2 regions of the Paenibacillus sp. 11B genome follow, and region 1 is predicted to be linked to the other one. Evidence: predicted binding sites of a transcription regulator. Region 1 holds the regulator's gene; the other holds the start of a gene.
What was found. Region 1 encodes CtsR, which represses protease genes until heat stress. Its sites were predicted from a motif close to ATGGTCAATAAAGGTCAAACA; they were not measured.
Positions count from the first base shown of each region.

Region 2: the regulator CtsR is predicted to act here: its motif matches at 2,909-2,929, upstream of clpP (ATP-dependent Clp endopeptidase proteolytic subunit ClpP).

Region 1 is NZ_JAUKNS010000004.1:298,453-304,910, reverse strand. Features, by position in the region: rRNA gene Q0V21_RS18320 (23S ribosomal RNA) at 1-745, shown strand, start outside; rRNA gene rrf (5S ribosomal RNA) at 885-1,001, shown strand; gene Q0V21_RS18310 (GNAT family N-acetyltransferase) at 1,234-2,409, shown strand; gene Q0V21_RS18305 (CtsR family transcriptional regulator) at 2,897-3,358, shown strand; gene mcsA (protein-arginine kinase activator protein McsA) at 3,389-3,913, shown strand; gene mcsB (protein-arginine kinase McsB) at 3,942-5,012, shown strand; gene Q0V21_RS18290 (ATP-dependent Clp protease ATP-binding subunit) at 5,196-6,458, shown strand, end outside.
Region 2 is NZ_JAUKNS010000006.1:234,444-240,901, forward strand. Features, by position in the region: gene gap (type I glyceraldehyde-3-phosphate dehydrogenase) at 144-1,151, opposite strand; gene Q0V21_RS25230 (sugar-binding transcriptional regulator) at 1,259-2,284, opposite strand; tRNA gene Q0V21_RS25235 (tRNA-Arg) at 2,767-2,841, shown strand; gene clpP (ATP-dependent Clp endopeptidase proteolytic subunit ClpP) at 3,021-3,617, shown strand; gene Q0V21_RS25245 (PdaC/SigV domain-containing protein) at 3,809-4,906, opposite strand; gene Q0V21_RS25250 (SIMPL domain-containing protein) at 5,271-6,026, opposite strand; gene Q0V21_RS25255 (HPr family phosphocarrier protein) at 6,174-6,443, opposite strand.

The DNA of each region.
Region 1 (6,458 bases):
AGCTTGCGTGGAGGCACCGTTGGGATACCACCCTGATCGTATCTAGGTTCTAACCTGGTACCGTAATCCGGTGCGGGGACAGTGTCAGGTGGGCAGTTTGACTGGGGCGGTCGCCTCCTAAAGAGTAACGGAGGCGCCCAAAGGTTCCCTCAGAATGGTTGGAAATCATTCGAAGAGTGCAAAGGCATAAGGGAGCTTGACTGCGAGACCTACAAGTCGAGCAGGGACGAAAGTCGGGCTTAGTGATCCGGTGGTACCGCATGGAAGGGCCATCGCTCAACGGATAAAAGCTACCCTGGGGATAACAGGCTTATCTCCCCCAAGAGTCCACATCGACGGGGAGGTTTGGCACCTCGATGTCGGCTCATCGCATCCTGGGGCTGAAGTAGGTCCCAAGGGTTGGGCTGTTCGCCCATTAAAGCGGTACGCGAGCTGGGTTCAGAACGTCGTGAGACAGTTCGGTCCCTATCTGTCGTGGGCGTAGGAAATTTGAGAGGAGCTGTCCTTAGTACGAGAGGACCGGGATGGACGTACCGCTGGTGTACCAGTTGTTCCGCCAGGAGCACCGCTGGGTAGCTATGTACGGAAGGGATAAGCGCTGAAAGCATCTAAGCGTGAAGCCCCCCTCAAGATGAGATTTCCCAGTATGTAAGACCCCTTGAAGACGACGAGGTAGATAGGCTGGGGGTGGAAGTGCAGCAATGCATGGAGCTGACCAGTACTAATCGGTCGAGGGCTTATCCAAGATATGCAGGTGATACATCGCGAATTTCGTTTCGGATCTAGTTTTCAGAGAATGATCTCTGAACAACCGCTGAACCATTCATCCACACAGCCGTGTCGGACCGAATGGAACGCGAACGCATTTGTTACACAAATGCTCGTTTGGTGGCGATGGCGGAGGGGTTCCACACGTACCCATCCCGAACACGACCGTTAAGCCCTCTAGCGCCGATGGTACTTGGACCGCAGGGTCCTGGGAGAGTAGGACGCCGCCAAGCGAAGAACCACTGCCGATGTTATTCGGTGGTGGTTTTTATTTGCGTTTTTACTATAAATCATAGGTGAAACGATTATAATATACGAATATATGTTATTTCCTGAGAGATGCCCGTGCATCTCTTGTTTGACTTTGTCCCGTTCCTCTGACACACTCATAATTGGATACATACATCACGTATCAGGACATGATTTGAAAGATATCATAACTTAGAGAACGGGGTGCAGGACGACATGGAAATTCAGAAATTGACGGTAGATGATTTTGAACCAGCTATGGCACTCTCCGAGTATGCTTTTCAAGTGGTAATGAGTGAAGAACAAACGGACAGGCGGCGGAGTCAATTTGATTCACAGGATATATGGGGTGTATTTGAGGAAGGGCAATTGGGTGCGAAACTTCACATTATTCCTTTTCAAACCTATATCCATGGGAGATCATTCGAGATGGGTGGTATTGCGGGTGTAGCCACATGGCCAGAATATAGACGCAAAGGCTGGGTAGCTGGGCTGTTGAAGCATGCGCTGGAGGAAATGAACCGTAATAAACAAAGTATATCGTTTTTGCATCCGTTCTCGTTTGCTTTTTATCGGAGGTATGGTTGGGAGACTTATGTTGAATTTAAACGATATAAAGTGCCTACAGCTCATCTGCCTGCGAAAAAGGCAACCCCTGGAACAATTCGGCGCGGTGATCCGGGACTCAACACATTAAAGGAAGTATACAGTGCTTATGCTGAGCGCTATAACGGAACTTTGATTCGGGATGATGCGAGATGGGAGAATTCTGTTCTCACTAATGGAGCCAACCAGAAGGCTGTATATTATGATGAAGCTGGTAGAGCGCAAGGGTATCTTTTGTATGAGGTTAAAGAAAGAAAGTTTAGCATTAGAGAGATCATTTATCTGAATGAAGAGGCTAGACAAGCCTTGTGGACCTTTATAGCTAACCATGATTCAATGATAGAGGAAGTTACCTTACAGGCACCAGCCAGTGATATGCTTGCTTTTCAATTGGATAATCCGCGAATTCAGCAGGAAATTGTACCTTTCTTCATGGCACGTATTGTCAGTGTGGAACAATTTATTTCACAGTATCCTTTTGCGAGTCAAGACTCACCAGTACAGATTAATCTTCAGGTAGAGGATGCCCATGCACCATGGAATGAAGGGGTATGGCAGTTGAATGTGGCGATGAACGGTACAGCTTCGATTTGGAAAACAACTGAGCCGGCAGCTAAAGATCAGACCGTTAAGGTAGACATTCAGGCGCTCACCGCGATGCTGATGGGTTATCGCAGACCTACGGAGATGGCTCAAATAGGCAGAATTGAAGGACCGACAGAAGCGATTAAGGCTTTGGAACAAGCGATCCCTAAACGGGAAACGTATTTACTTGATTTCTTCTGATGCGTTTTGACTCTCATGACGAGAGTTCTGACTCATTTTCATAGAGATTTAGCTTGCATAGCAATACGTTGCTAGTGTGAGGAAAATAGACTTCTCCAGCTCTTTTGGAGAGGTTTTTTTGTGTCAGCCGAATATTTCGTGTAAAATCGTAAAAAATGAATAGTGCTCCCTCTTGGCAAAACCACAAAATATGCTATAATGTATATAAAGTCAAAGAAAGTCAAAGTCAACTAAAGGTTAAATACTTACGTAGCTTTCTTTCTGCAATCCGGTGATGGGAGCCATTTTGAAGGTAGTACACATCAGCGGATATAGGCAATATTAAAGGACCTTCGAGCGTCCTTCGCTCTCCTGTAAACGACCATGAAAGATCAGTTTCGCTGTTTCCTTGATTGGTTAAATTGGTTAAATGGGTTGAGAAGGTGTACTCTGTAGGGGCGTGTGGGTCCTTATTGACTTAACGTTTCAGACAGTGGAGGATGATTGGATGCGTAATATCTCTGATATTATCGAACAATATCTGAAGAGTATTTTGCATGAAAGTCCCGAAGGAATGGTCGAAATTCAACGTAATGATCTGGCTGACCAATTTTCATGTGTGCCTTCCCAGATCAATTATGTCATCAGCACCCGATTTACACTCGAAAAAGGTTACCTTGTAGAGAGTAAACGTGGCGGCGGCGGTTATGTTCGCATACAGCGGATTGAATTGCCGGCTCACTCGGCTCTGCATAACCATTTGCACCATAGTATTGGAGATGAGATCGGGCAGACAGCTGCCGAAGGTCTGATTTACCAACTGGAAGAAGCACGTTTCTTAAGCAAAAGGGAAGCCGGGTTGATGCGGGCAGCTGTATCGAGAGAGATTATATTGGTCAAACTTCCTTACCGGGATCAAATTCGTGCCAGAATGTTAAAGGCGATGTTAATATCTTTGCTCGGTAAATGAAAACTATCGGGATCAAGGGGGTACATCATTGTGCTGTGCCAAGAATGCAACAAACGTCCGGCTACACTCCATTTCACCAAGATCGTGAACGGAGAAAAGACGGAATTCCATATTTGTGAGTCATGTGCTCGTGAAAAAGGGGAAATGATTCCCGGAACATCCAATGGTTTTTCCATTCACAACCTATTGTCCGGGTTGCTTGATTTTGAACCCTCAGGCAAGAATGGAAGTGCGGGAGCTACACCTGCGCAATCCCTTCGTTGTGAAGAATGCGGCATGACCTATTCACAGTTTAGCAAAATCGGCCGCTTTGGCTGTAGTTCATGTTATAAATATTTTGACAGTCGTTTAGACCCGCTATTCAAACGGGTTCATGGCAGCACTTCTCACGTGGGTAAAGTGCCTGCACGAGCAGGTGGTCGCATCAAGGTCAAAAGACAGATTGCTGATTTGAAACGGGATCTTCAGGAGAGCATCACGCAAGAGGAGTTTGAAGAAGCAGCTCAAATTCGTGATCAGATCAGGGAACTTGAAAAAGAAATAGCTCAGGAGTAAAGTTTGTGATGAGTAGGAGGGATGCGTAATGTCTAATCTGCGTTTTACAGAGAAGGCGCTCAGCGACTGGATGCGTAGTGATGCGGCTGATTCCGAAATTGTGATTAGCAGCCGGGTCCGGATCGCACGCAACCTGCAGCATTATCCGTTTCCGATGCTGGCTTCCAATGAGCAATCGGAAGAAGTGCTGAATAAGCTGAGCGAGGTACTTCAATACGACGACGTTCATGCCTTTGGAGATTTTCATACCCTGGATCTGACTGATATCGATGACCTTGACAAACGGGTACTGGTGGAGAAACATCTGATCAGTCCCAGTCTTGCGAACGAATCCAGAAATGGTGCTGTTATTCTCAGTGAGGATGAGTCTGTCAGTATTATGATTAATGAAGAGGATCATCTTCGTATCCAGTGCCTCTATCCGGGGTTCCAGGTGAAAGAAGCCTGGGAGAAAGCTTCCGCCATAGATGATGCTTTTGAAGCGCATGTGGATTATGCTTTTGATGACCGCAGAGGATATTTAACCAGCTGTCCTACGAATGTAGGTACAGGTGTAAGAGCATCTGTCATGATGCATCTGCCCGCTCTGGTGATGACACAGCAGATCGGCCGCATTCTAAGCGCAGTCTCCCAAGTCGGACTGACTGTACGAGGAATTTACGGTGAAGGCAGTGAGGCGATGGGCAACCTGTTCCAAATCTCGAACCAGATCACACTGGGGCAGACAGAACATGAAGTCATCGATAACCTGCATAGTGTTGTGTTACAAATGATCGGGCATGAGCGTACCGCCAGAGAGCGGTTAATTACCGACTCCAGATTGCGGATTACCGACAGAGTTATGCGTTCTTACGGCATTCTGTCCCATGCAGCTATCGTCGACTCAAAGGAAGCTGCACAGCGTCTGTCTGATGTTCGACTTGGTGTAGATCTCGGCTTGTTGGACGGCTTGTCCATAACCGTGATGAACGAGCTGAATGTGATGACCCAGCCGGGCTTTTTGCAGAAAACATTTGGGGAAGACATGCGGACAGATGAGCGTGACATTTATCGTGCTCAGTTGATCCGTGATACGATTAGTGCAGCCAATCAGTCTTAGGCTAACAAGAGTTATTAACAAAGGTTTCACGTCGCATCTGCGGCTTTATATAATAAAGCATTTTATAATAAATGCTGAATGATTTTATTCGCAGCACGGCTGCAAACAAAAATGATATGAAGAATACGGCGGGATTCTTTCAACAGCCCCCGTTTTATCCAAAACCATGGAGGTGCAGGAGATATGATGTTTGGAAGATTTACGGAACGTGCCCAAAAGGTGCTCGCATTGGCGCAGGAAGAAGCTGTCCGTCTTGGTCATAATAACATCGGTACAGAGCACATTTTGCTCGGCCTCATTCGTGAAGGCGAAGGCATCGCAGCCAAAGCGCTGATCGGCCTGGGACTCGGATTGGAAAAAATTCAAGATGAAGTAGAAACGCTGATTGGCCGTGGCCAAGAGCAACCTACGAACATTGCATATACGCCTCGTGCGAAAAAAGTAATTGAATTGTCTATGGATGAAGCCCGTAAATTGGGTCATACCTATGTAGGCACTGAGCACATCCTGCTCGGATTAATTCGTGAAGGCGAAGGGGTTGCAGCACGTGTGCTGAACAATCTCGGTATCAGCCTGAACAAGGCACGTCAACAAGTGCTGCAACTGCTGGGCAGCAGTGAAGCCGTATCCAGTCATAATGGAACCCCTGCCAATGTCAGCACACCAACGCTGGACAGTCTGGCACGTGACCTCACGGCTTATGCGAGAGAGAACAACCTGGACCCGGTTATTGGACGTAGCAAAGAAATTGAGCGTGTCATCCAGGTACTCAGCCGTCGTACCAAGAACAACCCGGTACTGATCGGTGAACCAGGTGTAGGTAAAACAGCGATTGCTGAAGGACTTGCACAAAAAATTATCGCCAACGAAATTCCAGAGACTTTGCGTGACAAACGTGTCATGACCTTGGATATGGGTTCCGTTGTTGCAGGTACAAAGTATCGTGGTGAATTCGAAGATCGTCTGAAAAAAATTATGGATGAAATTCGCCAAGCGGGTAACATTGTCCTGTTCATCGACGAATTGCATACCTTGATTGGTGCAGGCGGAGCGGAAGGTGCAATCGATGCTTCGAACATTTTGAAACCGGCTTTGGCCCGTGGAGAATTGCAGTGCATCGGTGCAACAACACTGGATGAATACCGCAAATATATCGAGAAGGATGCTGCTCTGGAGCGTCGTTTCCAACCGATTACGGTAGATCAGCCTTCTCCAGAAGAAGCAATTCAGATCTTACACGGCTTGCGTGACCGTTACGAAGCGCATCACCGGGTTAAAATTACCGATGAAGCGATTGTACAGGCGGTTAAACTGTCTGATCGTTACATTACAGACCGTTTCCTGCCGGACAAAGCGATCGACCTGATTGATGAGGCGGGTTCCAAAGTAAGATTGAACTCTTACACGATCCCACCAAACCTCAAACAACTGGAAAGCCGTCTCGAA
Region 2 (6,458 bases), on a different contig from region 1:
TTCCTCCGCACCCATGTATTTGTTGGACCAATCAAGAGCTGAAACCCCTTGTCAATCCTGGTGTTTTTGAGAAATTTGCAAAATGTTGATATATAAAGAGCGGAAACAATAGCATCTGTTTCCGCTCTATGTTATTGCAGATATTACTTAATCATTTTTGCAAAGTGCTCCAAAGTGCGAACCAGTTGAGCAGTGTAGGACATTTCATTGTCATACCAAGCTACAGTTTTAACCAATTGTTGGTCGCCAACAGTCAGAACTTTAGTTTGAGTTGCATCAAACAGGGAACCGAAAGTGATTCCTTGGATATCGGAAGATACGATTTCGTCTTCTGTGTATCCGAAAGTTTGTGGATCGGAAGCTTCTTTCATTACTGCGTTAACTTCTTCAGCAGTAACTTTTTTACCCAGAACAGTTACGAGCTCAGTCAGGGAACCAGTAGCTACTGGTACACGTTGAGCTGCACCATCAAGTTTGCCTTGCAGTTCTGGAATAACCAGACCGATTGCTTTAGCAGCACCAGTTGTGTTAGGGATGATGTTTTCAGCTGCTGCACGAGCACGGCGGAAGTCACCTTTAGGGTGTGGAGCATCCAAAGTGTTTTGGTCGCCAGTGTAAGCGTGAATTGTAGTCATCAAACCTTGAACGATTCCGAATTTGTCTTGCAGTGTTTTTGCCATAGGTGCCAGGCAGTTTGTTGTGCAAGATGCGCCGGAGATTACAGTTTCAGTACCGTCGAGGATTTCATGGTTTACGTTGTAAACGATGGTTTTCATGTCGCCAGTAGCTGGTGCGGAGATAACAACTTTCTTAGCTCCACCTTTCAAGTGTTTCTCAGCTGCTTCTTTAGTTGTGAAGAAACCAGTACATTCCAGAACGATATCTACGCCGAGGTCGCCCCATGGCAGTTCTTCTGGGTTACGGTTAGCCAATACTTTAACTTCTTTGCCGTTCACTTTGAAGAAGCCGTCGTGTACTTCAACATCGCCATCGAAGCGACCTTGAGTTGTATCATATTTGAGCAAATGAGCCAGCATTTTAGCATCAGTCAAGTCGTTGATTGCTACAACTTCAATGCCCTCTACATTTTGAATACGGCGGAATGCCAAACGACCAATACGTCCAAAACCGTTAATACCTACTTTAATCATGAGTAAGTTCCTCCCAAGTTTTGATTGATTTTTTTATGAAGCTTATATATTCAAGACAGACGGTGAAGTCCGTCAAGACAACAATGTTTGTGGTGCAAAATAAAGCCTTATTCCATTTCGGCAACGATGACTTCGGCAGCAGCCTCATCAATAATCAGAATATCTTCCTGACCAAATCGCAAGACGGAATGTATGGCAGCAGCCTTGCTTTTGCCACCTGCAATCCCAATCACAACATCGGTCCGCTCAATATCCTGAAGTCGCATGCCCAGCGTAAGCATGGTATGTACCACCTCACCCTGATCATTAAAGTAATAACCGAAGGATTCCGATACGGCTCCTTGCTCCTGAAGTTCATCGATAATCTCAGGTGCAAGCTTGCGTCGCCGCGCCATCTCTACGGCATCACCGATTCCATGAATGACGATCCGTGATTTACGGATCAGCTGTAGAATCTCCTGAACACTAGGGTCCTGGATTAGTGATTCGTAGGCGTGATCACTAAGCAAATCCGGTACATGCAGGAGTTTGTATTGGGCTCCTACCCGTTTAGCCATCGTGGATGCGATCGTATTGGCCTGAATTTCGAGGCTTTCTCCCAACCCGCCGCGTGCCGGTACGAACCAGACACCTTTCAGCGATGTTGGCGGAGTCAGTTGCTCTGCCACTCCAGCCGTTGTTGAACCGCCAGTAACGGCGACAACATCATTATCACTCATAATATTACCCAGAGCCTTCGCTCCGGCTCTGCCCAGTTCCCGTTTGGCAAATGGAGAAATGTCCGAATCGCCAGGAACCACTACTACCTTTTGCAGACCGTAGGCTTGCTTGATGCGCTCTTCCAGTTCGGATAATCCAAACAGCTCTTTGGCGACGGGTTCCAACTGCTGCAGCAATTCATGCCCCGCCTCGCTGATCTTCATCCCTGCACTGTCAATTTCAATAAGTCCCTGAGCCTTTAACAAATCGGTCTCAGCCCTCAGAACCCGCTCGGTCATCTGCATGGAATTAGCTAACGTTCTTCGTCCGATCACATCCGATAACATGATCTGGTGCAGAATCGTATACCTCTTCTTCAAGACATCCATGAGATCAGGCAGAAGCTGCTTTTGCACTTCTAAAATCGTTCGCATGCTTTCCACTCCCGCAAGCTTCTCGTTCCAAGCTCTCTTTCATGGCCCTAAAACGTCCCGGGTTAACTTTTTAAGTCCCACGTCTATTCTACCTAAAACTGACGCGACATGCAAGTGTTTCGAAGCATTAATTCGACACGTTTCAGGCGTTTGTACGCGCCTATTTTCACAATGTCAATCTCCCAAGTCGAGAACAACCTGTCCGATACTATATATAGAAGGAAAGCAAAAATCTCATCTACATATTGCTCGCTTTTGTTTTTCATATAGTATGTCCCAAACCTCTTTTAGCATTTACCTATTTGCGCTCTTTATCCACTTATCTTCATCATGATCCATTTCAGAGTAATCCAAACCAAAACAGCGAGCATCTGCTTGCAATTAAATTACTCATGAGCTATAATCATTATTGCTGTCACATATTTGAAACGTATATTACAAAACTGCTTTTAAGCAACTATATTTGCAGCAATAATCAATGTGCGCCCGTGGTCCAATGGATATGACGTAGGCCTCCGAAGCCTGAGATCCAAGTTCGATTCTTGGCGGGCGCGCCATTCTTAATTAGCAGCTCATAACCCTTTTAACCAATGAAACCGAATAGGTTTCTTTTTTTTCAAACTTAGTTTGACTTTCTTTGACTTTTTGTTTGAAATTGTTTATGATGTGGTTAATACGGTAACAGTTTATATATAAACACCAATTTAACATTTACATTTCCGAGGAGGTTTTTCACGTGAGTTATATTCCAATGGTCGTTGAACAGAGCAACCGGGGTGAGCGCGCCTATGACATCTATTCCAGATTGCTGAAGGATCGTATCATCTTCCTTGGCAGTGATGTAAATGACGTTGTGGCGAATGCCATCATGGCACAGATGTTGTTCCTAGCTGCGGAAGATCCGGAGAAAGACATTCACTTATACATCAATAGCCCAGGCGGATCGATTACAGCCGGTATGGCCATTTACGATACAATGCAATTCATCAAACCGGATGTATCTACCATCTGTGTAGGTATGGCGGCTTCCATGGGTGCATTCCTGTTGAACGCAGGTGCCAAAGGTAAACGTTTTGCTTTGCCTAACAGCGAAATCATGATTCACCAACCACTTGGTGGTGCGCAAGGTCAAGCTTCGGACATCGAAATCCGTGCCCGTCGCATCCTGAAAATGCGTGACACCTTGAACCGCATCATCTCTGAACGTTCAGGCCAACCACTGGAGCGTATCGAGAAAGATACAGATCGTGACTACTTTATGAGTGCTGCTGAAGCTGCCGATTACGGTATCATCGATAAAGTCATCGAAAACGTAGGTTCCCAAGGCATCTAAGCCAAGCGAATCGCCAATTAAACGGATATACCATATAGCCAACTCAAACGGCAACGCCCAGTTGAGTTGGCTATATGAAAAAGGACGCTCTCGTCAATGACGAGAGCGTCCTTTTTTTGAAGATACATATGAGTGCATGATATATATTTATTCGATTTCACTTTAACTCTAATACCTTAACTCTAATACTTTTACTTGTTTGCTGTTAAGCCACTAAACGGCTCTGTGCCTTTAGGTAGCAACTCTTTATACGTGAACGGGAATTCCGGGAATCCTTCTGCGTAAGCTGTGTACTCATACAACTGGAAGAATACAACCACACCTGTTGGTGTTACATAGAAATCCTGATCTTTATTCAGGCCTTTATAGCCTTCAAGGTAACCTCCACGAGCTTTAAGCTGAACTCCAACTTTTTTGCTTACCGTTTCACGCACAGTTTTGTTATTTTGAATCACATCATCCAGACTCAGTTCCTTACCGGAATCAAGGGCAAAGGTGTGTCCTGAACGAGTCGTCATGCCATGTGCACCAGCATAATCTTCATAACGCTGAGTAATCAGACCCAGAACACCACTTTCGTTATACGTCACGACATAAGTGCTCTCAAATGCATATGGACGGTTCGCTGCTGCGTCGCCGAATTCCTTGGTTTGTTTTTTGAAATCCGCTACAAAAGCATCGACTTCATCTTTCAGCACCTTGTTGATGGCCGCTGCTGCTTTATCGTTAGCCAATCCGCTCACCTGAGGATATTGAATATCGACTTCGGCGTTCTTGATGCTCACCTTCACGGTTGCCGCCTTAACCGCCACACTATTCTGCTTCACCTTGCTCAGCGTCAGTGTCTTCGCTTTTCCATCCCAGCTGCCCTGAACTCCCAGATAATCTCTCATTGCAGAAAACGGAATATACAAGCGGCCATTAATCAGTTTTGCTTCGAATTGTGGGTAGTAATTGTTAATTCTAACACTCGGTGCCCCATCAATCATGCTGATTGTCATCGTATTATTGGCTGCCGTTAAGGCGTACTCTTTAGCCTTTGCATCATATTTCAAGCTTCCACCCGCCACATCCTTCACTGCGGTAAGCGATACCCAGGTAGAACCGCCTTGCAGAAGTCCTTTTTGAGTAAGTGTTTTGCCTCCCGATTTCAGGGTTACCTCAGTAGGCGTTGTCACTTTCGTCGATACAGATGCCGCCTGTACGGAACTATCCTGCCATACAGCCCCGCTCCCCACAATAATTCCTGCCGCCAATAGTGCACTAGTCCATTTTTTCCATGATGTCATATATATAACTCCTCTCTCGAATTCAAATTTGAGTGGCATTGCGTATGTATCCTGATTTGTTCGTATGTCTCATACGCTCACCTCTTTATTATAATTAACCCAATTCCGGAAAGGTTTACAGCTTCAGTTACAATGTTGTTCGATCCAGATGCCTATAATGAAGGTTTTGTTACGAACAAACGGACAAAAAAGATACCAAAAAACAGCAATTTAATTCTTCATATTTCAACTCTTCTTTTCAAACTTCATCAAAGTCCGCCTTTATAACAAAAAAGACGCTGTCCATCGGACAACGTCTTTGTCATTATTGCCTTTCGCCCGCCCAAGCATCTCTTTAACGGACATTTGGTAATAATTATTTTGCTTATTTCATTTCATAAGTAATATTGAGCGTTGTGCTTACTTTAACCTGTCCTGTTTCAATTTCTGTGCTACCAGCAGAATCAGCTGTCGCTTTGGACATCAGAGACTCACTTGCATAGAACACAGGCACATTAGCGTCACCTTGACTCACGGACAGAACAGCGCCCAATTGGCGTTTAACCGCTTTTGCAATAGCTCCAGCTTTTACATCAGCATTGGCAACGGCTTTCTCAATGACTTGAGCTTCAAAGCTCTCCGGTTTTTCGACTGTAAAACGTACATTCTCAATGTTGTTGGCCCCAGCTTCGGAAGCAGCATCCAAAAGCTCTCCAATCTTGTCCATCTGACGGTAAGTCACGGTCAGTGTGTGATGAGCGGTGTACCCTTTGATCTTTTGTCCATCTTTGTCGCTATACGTATAGTTGGGCTGTACGTAGAACTGGCTGGTTTGAATATCGTCCGCACTGATTTTCCACGTACTTTTCAGCAGATTGCTCACCTTTTGAATTTTCGCTGCATTCGCTTTTTGAGCAGAGGCAGCTGTATCCGCCGTACTGTTCACTCCGATGGAAAGATAAGCGATGTCAGGCTTCACCTGAATTTCACCTGTACCCACAACGTTAATCACGTTTTGTTGTACCCCCTGTACCTCAGCAGCATACGCATAATTACTAGGCGCTACCCACGCCGTACCTCCAACAAGCAATGTACCTGCAACCATCACCGCACCCAGCGGTTTCATCCATAATTTACCCATTACGTTAGCCTCCTTAAGTTTTAACATCTCATACTCAAATCGATTTGATACCTAACAGACGGGCTTAATTCCATAATGTTGCACTTGACAGCTATAAAACGCAAAAAAGCCCCTTTCGGGACTTCTTCATTGGGTTCAAATCATATCTTATTGGTTCTCAAGCTCTTCCTTGCTTACCAGACTAACTAAAGCGTTTACAGCCTGCTCGGCATCCGCGCCTTCTGCACTAATCTGGATTTCCGTACCAGTACTGATTGCAAGGCTCATGATCCCCATGATACTTTTTGCATTTACTTTTTTGTCGTCCTTCTCGACGAACACTTCAGATGAGTACTTATTCGCTTCTTGAACGAACAGTGCCGCAGGTCTGGCATGGAGACCCGTTTTCAAACGGACAACTACCGGGTGCTTTGTCATGGAAACTTACCCCCT